2 linked regions of the Symmachiella dynata genome follow. The protein of the gene in region 1 binds, or shares a complex with, the protein of each later gene. Links are inferred from orthologs where the notes say so. Each region holds a gene or a part of one and is shown on either strand. Other genes may lie near its edges.

Region 1 (3,481 bases):
TTGAACACGATGGCTCCCGCGATAGGTTGGCGACGAATCCTGCGCATAGATTTGAGAGGCGACCGTGGACCGCCCACCGTGAAGTGACGAAACTTACAAAATCCCCCGCGATTTGACTTCGATGCCTTTGAGGATCATCTTCAATTGTTCCACGTTGGGCGAGACTTCAAAGGCGGTGGCACGGCTGATGAATTCATGGTCGATGAAATATTTCAAACTGTCGTTGAAGGTCTGCATGCCTTCTTGACGGCCGATGATGATGGCATCGGGCAGCTTTTCATCCATCTCTTCGATCACCAATTTGCGAATTGTGGGATTCATGGTCATGATTTCCACAGTCGGGACTCGCTTGGGATTCTCGCGAATGGTCGGCAATAACTTCTGAGCGACGATCGCGTTGAGGTTGAACCCCATACTACTACGCAAGGCCGTATGCATGTCCTGTGGAAATAGATCCAAAATCCGGCCAATGGTACTGGGAGCGGTCGAGGCGTGGATGGTTCCAAAGACCAAGTGACCCGTTTCGGCCGCGTGCATAGCGGTCGAGAAAGTTTCCTTGTCCCGCATTTCGCCCACTAGCATGATGTCCGGATCTTGCCGGACAGCATGTTTCATGGCGATCTCAAAGTCCTTGACGTCGATCCCCACTTCGCGCTGGTTGATCAAACTTTTATTTTCCGTATACACAAATTCGATCGGGTCTTCGATCGTTAAAATGTGTTTGCGTTTCCGCTCGTTGATCCAGTCCAACATCGAGGCGATCGTCGTACTTTTGCCACTTCCCGTCACACCGGCCAGCAGCACCATGCCTTGGTCGTATTGACACAGCTTTTCCATAATCGGGGGCAGGTTCAAGCCCGCGAAGTTGGGAATAAACCGCTCGACTTTCCGCGAAACCATGCCCACATGACCCATTTGAATAAACAGGTTCACACGGAAACGCCAGTCTTCCCCTTCGTATTCCACGATATGGGCAAAGTCCGCACCGCCGTCGACGTCGAAAATCCGCTTGGCCCGATCGTCCATCATGGCGAAGCAGAGTTGCTCCATCTTCTCCTTCGTCAGAATGTCCATCTGCAATTCGCGGAGCGTTCCCTTGATCCGCAAGATCGGCGGCTTGCCCACCTTGAGGTGCAAGTCCGACCCCTCAAATTTGATCAACTGACGAAAAAGCTTATTGACTTCTAAATCGCCGGCAGGACCGGTGACCGAAGGCATCGCCGGATCTGATGAATCTGTGGTAGCTTCAGTAGCGGTCGCCATCAACTTTGCTCCGAATCAACTGCGAAATCACTCAAAAACACAACATCCCGCCGCACCTGCGCCCACGAAACCGGCAGGGCACACCGGGTCTTCATATTCTAACGTGCACAAGCGGCGATTCGCTAGCGCGAATTTCCCAGGACCACGATTTCTCGCCGACACGCAGCCTCAAATGGCAGCTCGCGATGCGATTCTAACCCGGCAAAACCGGATTGGGCCGCACAATAACACCACGTTCGGCCAAATAGGCCTTGGTTTCCGGAATCGAATATTCCCCATAGTGAAAGATACTGGCCGCCAATGCCGCATCTGCTTTGCCGTCGGTTACCGCACGAAAAAGATGTTCAGGACAACCCGCGCCCCCACTGGCAACAATCGGAATCTTCACTGCTTCAGCTACGGCTCGGGTGATCGGCAAGTCGTAGCCATCCTTGGTTCCGTCGGCATCCATCGACGTCAACACGATTTCCCCCGCCCCAAGCGCCTCGACTTCACGCGCCCATTCGACCGCCTGCAAGCCGGTTGGTACGCGTCCGCCGTTGATGAACACTTCCCAAAACTCCTCACCCTCCCGATCGACTCGCTTGGGATCAATGTTCACCACAATGCACTGGCTGCCGAATCGCCGAGCTGCTTGGCGAATGAATTCCGGATCTTTGACCGCCATGGAATTGATCGAAACTTTATCACATCCCGCATTGAGCAGCGTGCGAATGTCGTCCAAATTGCGAATTCCGCCGCCGACGGTCAACGGCATGAAAATCACCTCCGCAGTCCGCTGTACGATATCGACCAGAATATCGCGTTCCTCGTGGCTGGCGGTGATATCCAAAAACACCAACTCGTCGGCCCCCTCCTCTTCATACCGCGCCGCTACGGCAACAGGATCGCCCGCATCGCGCAGATTGACAAAGTTGGTCCCTTTGACCACGCGTCCGCCATGCACGTCGAGACAGGGAATAATCCGTTTGGCCAGCATAGCGTCACCGTGAAAACATCGAGAAAGGGATAGAGTGATTCTGATAGCTCAATCTAAACCACCCAGACCAACCCGTCAATCACCCGTGTCCACGATCAAATCGAACGTCCAGGGAGGGCGAGGCTCCCGCCGAGCCGCGCGAAACCAAGAGGCGTCAAAGCACGAATCAATAGAAGTCATCGCTAAACGCAACATCGCAACACATTTTAAGGGGTTTGCCTAGCGATCACTTTGCGGAACTCGCTTACGAGTTCATCAATCCCACCTTCGGGGAGCAATTTCTCCCGCTGGGGATTCTTCGCAAGATCCTGTTCGACGCGCCGCTGATCCGCGGGGCGGTCCAATCGTTGATAGGCCGCTTTTAGAAATAAGTCGCACCCCATTTTTGCCGTGTCGTGATCAGACTGTTCGCGAAGCGTTTCCCATTGGGGCACGAGCGCGCCCACCTGTTCAGCGGTCAGCCCTGCGACAAACTCAGTAGAGAACATCGGCACGAGCGATGTCACCGCGAGATGCTCCGGCAATAGCATCAGGGCACGGTCTTCGGCCGCGGGGCCATACTGTTCAAAATGGAACGTCTGTTGGACCAGCGGAGCTAAGGTGTTTGTGGCAAAGTCAGCATACTCCGCCGTCTTTTGACGCACCAGCAAGATTTGCGACAGCACGATCGCATCGGCCAGCCCGGCATTTTTGTGCGGAGCAGTTTCCAGAGCGGCGCGGAAAAACGTTTCGGCGTCAGCAGCGGCCTCTAGACTCAAGAAGACTTCGGCGATGTACAAATTGCGCAGCAAGCGCGGCATCGACGTCTGTTCCTCCAACCACTGATTTTGATCCGCCACCAGTTGCTGCTCTTCGGGCGTTGCTGTTGCAGAGATTTCAGCAGGGGGCGGGAAAAACGTGCGTTCAAAATCCGCCAACTTCGCCGCCGCCTCCTCGGTGCGGCCCAATTTGTCGAGACAGTAGTAATGAAAGAACGCAAAATTCTGTAGTCCAACAAACGGCCGAAACATCGAGTCCGATTCGGGCGGAATTTCAGGAGGAAGTTCCGCCGCCGCTTGTTCGTACCACTTCAGTGCTTCGTCATAATTTTTTTGCAACAGGTGATAGTGTCCCACCTGTGCTTTCTCAGCAGCATTGACCGTCATCCACTCGATGTCGCCAGTTTCAACATCAAAAATCGCTGCCGGATCGCCCTGTTGCAGTCCCCACCTGAGAAACTCTGTGAGCAACGAGCGATAC
Region 2 (3,392 bases), 2.8 Mb from region 1 along the record:
GCGACAAATTCGGGCACAGTTTGATGACCACACAATACGTGTCTACCAAGCGTATTCACCGCACATCGCAACGCGGGCATTGCGTGCCCAAACGTTCGTTGCGCCGTTTAAGATGTCGCGGATGACGTGGATCAAACCGTCGTTTCTGTGGATGATGTACCGTTGCGGTTGGGGAAGAAAACCGGGGCAGGAGAGCGTCTTGGCGATAGATATTTCGCGAGCAGGATTCGAATGGGCGCTTCACAATAGCTGCCTAAGCCATTTCGATGCTGCCCACGACGAAACCGAGGAACAATGGACTCTCCGCAAAGAAAATTCCCCCGTGCGAATTCAGTGGGATCCGGAACGCGATATCCGGCTGGAACGATTGGAACATCGGTCGATTCAAATTGGACTGTCCGAGGCTGCCATTGAGAAATATGTCCACGAATGGATTCAACGTATCAGCGATGTCACGGAGTTGGCCCATAAACTCGAAACTGCAGTCGCTAATAACGATGCCGCATCAGTGCAGTCTTTACTGCCCGCGGAACTCCCCTATTCGGTTCCGGGTGAGATTCAATCGCGCATCGGTATGCTGATCGACGAATAGAACAGAAATCCCCAGGGTGGCCGCGATAGCTCCGCTATCGGGGCGGGCGCAGCCCGCAAGAAGCCGCGATTTCAGCGTGATTTTACAGGGGAGTTTGACAGACCAAGGAGCACCGAATTGCGGCTTCTTGTGATTGTAGCACACCGATTGCTTCGCAATCGCTGCCACCCCTGTGTTTGTGGGGAGCTTTATTTTTGGACCAGGGCTACGGCTTCGGGGAGTTGAATTGTTCCCTCGTACAGCGCGCGGCCGATGATCGCTCCGTTTAAGCCGGGATGTTGTCGCTCGACTTCTAGCAAAGCTTCGATGTCTTTGAGTGTCGTCACGCCGCCCGAGGCAATGACGGGGATGCCGGTCTTTGCCAATTCGGCAAAGTCCCGCAGTGTGCCGTCATCGATGCCGGCCATCATGCCGTCGTTGGCGATGTTGGTGTAAATCACCGCTGCCAGGTCTAGCCCGGCGTATTGTTGTGTTAGCTCGATGGCCGAAGTTTTGGAAACTTCCAGCCAGCCTTCGGTGGCGACCATGCCGTCGCGGGCATCGACGCCCAAAATCAGCCGACCGGGATATTTTTCCGCCATTTCGCGAAACCAGTCGGGGTGCTTCAGCGCCTGTGTGCCGACAATCACCCGCTGAATGCCGACATCGTCGAGCAACAATTGGATCGACGCTTCGTCGCGGATCCCGCCGCCAAGTTGGCAGGGAATACTGACCCGCTCGACAATCGCCCGCACGGCATCGAGGTTCACCGGCCGACCGACTTTGGCACCGTCCAAGTCGACCAGATGCAACCGGCTGGCTCCTTCGCTTTCCCAACGCGCAGCCATCTCGGCTGGATTATCGCCAAAGATCGTTTCTTGGTCGTAATCACCTTGTCGCAGGCGGACACATTTTCCGTCACGCAGGTCAATCGCGGGGAGCAATTCCATGAGCAATTATTTTCAAAAGCAAGTCGAGGAGTACCAAACCAAAGCGGCCACGCGGGCGTTTAGAGTTCGGCGAAATTTTTCAGCAATCGCAATCCGACCTTTTGACTTTTCTCGGGGTGGAATTGCGTGGCGAACATGTTGCCCCGTGCGATCATTGAGACAAAGTCGATCCCATAGTCGCTCGTGGCGGCCACAACCGATTTGTCCTGCGGGGCGACATAGTAGCTGTGCACGAAGTAGAAATAGGCATCGTCGGGGATCCCCGCCAACAGCGGCTGCTCGCCGGAGACCTTCAGCCGATTCCATCCCATGTGGGGAACTTTGAGGTCGTCAAAATCGGGAAAGCGGACCACTTCGCCGGGGATGACGGCCAATCCGTCGTAGCGGCCATCCTCGTGGCTGACCTCCAGCAGCATCTGCAGTCCCAGGCAAATCCCCAGAAAAGGGCGGTCGGCGGCAATGTGGGCCAGAATCGGCTCGACCAATTCCTGTTTGTGCAGTTCGGCAATCGCATCGCGAAAAGCGCCGACTCCCGGCAGAATCAGTTTTTCCGCCAAAGCAATTTCGCCGCGGTCCGATGAGACGCGCGCATCAATCCCCACGCGCTCACACGCCTTTTGCACGCTCCGCAGGTTGCCCATTCCGTAGTCTACGATGGTAATCATGTCGGGATTTTAGCGGAATGCCGACAGCAAGGCGAGTGAACCGGCGGCGTGTGGATTGAGAAATCAAATCAGACGGAATGGTCTACGAAAAAACGGCGAGCATAAACTCGCCGTTCGCCAAATTCCTCCCCTCTCCCTCTGCAACAAATTGCATCTATACAAGGGGAACCAATCATCGGGTGGCAGCGATTGCCAACGGCAATCGGTGTGCCGTAGGCACAAGAAGCAGCAGTTTCAGCTGTCCCTGCCGATAAGATTTTGCTCGTTTCAGAGCGCGGGAATTGCGGCTTCGTGCGGGCTGCGCCCGCCCCGATTGCTGCCGCAATCGCGGCTACCCCGAACTCTATACCATCCGAACACTTGCTTGATTACTTATCTCGTAGATGCAATTGATTGCTCTGGGAGAGGGGCCGGGGGTGAGGGCCCGCCAACCAGTAGATCGACCGAATTCAATTGTAGTGACAACAAACGGCGAACCAAGGTTCACCGCTCACCTTAAAAGCGGTACTTGGGGCTGTCCTTTTCGAAATCATCGCTCCGCAATTCGGTCTCAAAATTAATATTCGAAAAGGCGTAGTATTCTAAGAAGGTTTCTTCGTCCAACTGTTCGGGGGTCAGCTTAGCCATCTCTTCATCTTCGGTGTCGTACCATCCAAAGTTTTGAACGAGCACGGGGATAGACCATTCCTTGTCGATGAGAACCACCGATTTGCGGTAGTCCGCTTCGATCTCTTCGTCTTGGAAATTCAGCGTGAAACTGTAACAGGGACGTTCGTTGAACAGTTGTTCTTGCCCCATGCAGCATTCGACGCTGTCGCCGTGTGCCAAATCGCGGCGGCGAAACTTGGCCATGGTTTTGGCGAGGTTCAGCAGTCCGGCTTGCGTGATCGGATGGCGGGATTCGCCCATGGCGATGGAACTGTCGGGGGCGATGGACAAGGTGAGCTTGCTTTTCAGCCCGTTGCCGCCGGCATGTACAACCATTTTGTTGCCGTGTTGGCCTTCGACGAACAATACTTCGCGACCAGCATCGCCGTTGAGCCAATGCATATAGACGCTAAACGGTTTGTGACGGTTTTTGATTTCGATGGTCTGCAATTCGGTGAGTTCTTCGGCTTCGTCCAACCATTCCTGTTTGTGGAAGTTCGCCGTATAACCGGGGTGTTTTTCCAACATGCGAATGCCGTCTTCCAGCAGCGCAATATT

Evidence for each region.
Region 2: the proteins of hisF (region 1) and hisH are in contact, whole or in part, in a crystal structure (PDB 6RU0), measured with the Thermotoga maritima proteins. The link is inferred for Symmachiella dynata from one-to-one orthologs. Residues at the interface, in WP_004080486.1 of Thermotoga maritima: Met1, Leu2, Ala3, Arg5, Ser40, Glu41, Asp45, Glu46, Ala70, Glu71, Ile73, Asp74, Ile75, Pro76, Phe77, Asp98, Lys99, Ser122, Gln123, Glu161, Thr195, Leu196, Asn247, Arg249, Glu251; in WP_004080484.1 of Thermotoga maritima: Asn15, Arg18, Arg22, Arg117, Leu118, Pro119, His120, Met121, Gly122, Trp123, Asn124, Asn134, Gly135, Tyr136, Tyr138, Val140, Tyr158, Glu180, Lys181, Ser182, Ser183, Lys184, Ile185.

What each region holds. Positions count from the first base shown.
Region 1 is NZ_CP036276.1:1,777,097-1,780,577, reverse strand. Bases 350-3,217 are described here. They hold hisF (imidazole glycerol phosphate synthase subunit HisF), read right to left. Parts: upstream 2,243-3,217; coding sequence 1,457-2,242; downstream 350-1,456. Other genes in these bases: Mal52_RS06845 (TolB family protein), read right to left, coding at 2,449-3,217; Mal52_RS06855 (type IV pilus twitching motility protein PilT), read right to left, coding at 350-1,218. Outside these bases: Mal52_RS06860 (GspE/PulE family protein), read right to left, coding at 1-8; more of Mal52_RS06855, read right to left, coding at 94-349; more of Mal52_RS06845, read right to left, coding at 3,218-3,481.
Region 2 is NZ_CP036276.1:4,559,357-4,562,748, forward strand. Bases 384-3,162 are described here. They hold hisH (imidazole glycerol phosphate synthase subunit HisH), read right to left. Parts: upstream 2,187-3,162; coding sequence 1,581-2,186; downstream 384-1,580. Other genes in these bases: Mal52_RS17210 (DUF4291 domain-containing protein), read left to right, coding at 384-592; hisA (1-(5-phosphoribosyl)-5-[(5-phosphoribosylamino)methylideneamino]imidazole-4-carboxamide isomerase), read right to left, coding at 781-1,521; Mal52_RS17225 (DUF1571 domain-containing protein), read right to left, coding at 2,682-3,162. Also shown: more of Mal52_RS17210, read left to right, coding at 1-383; more of Mal52_RS17225, read right to left, coding at 3,163-3,392. UniProt on the Escherichia coli protein: IGPS catalyzes the conversion of PRFAR and glutamine to IGP, AICAR and glutamate. The HisH subunit catalyzes the hydrolysis of glutamine to glutamate and ammonia as part of the synthesis of IGP and AICAR.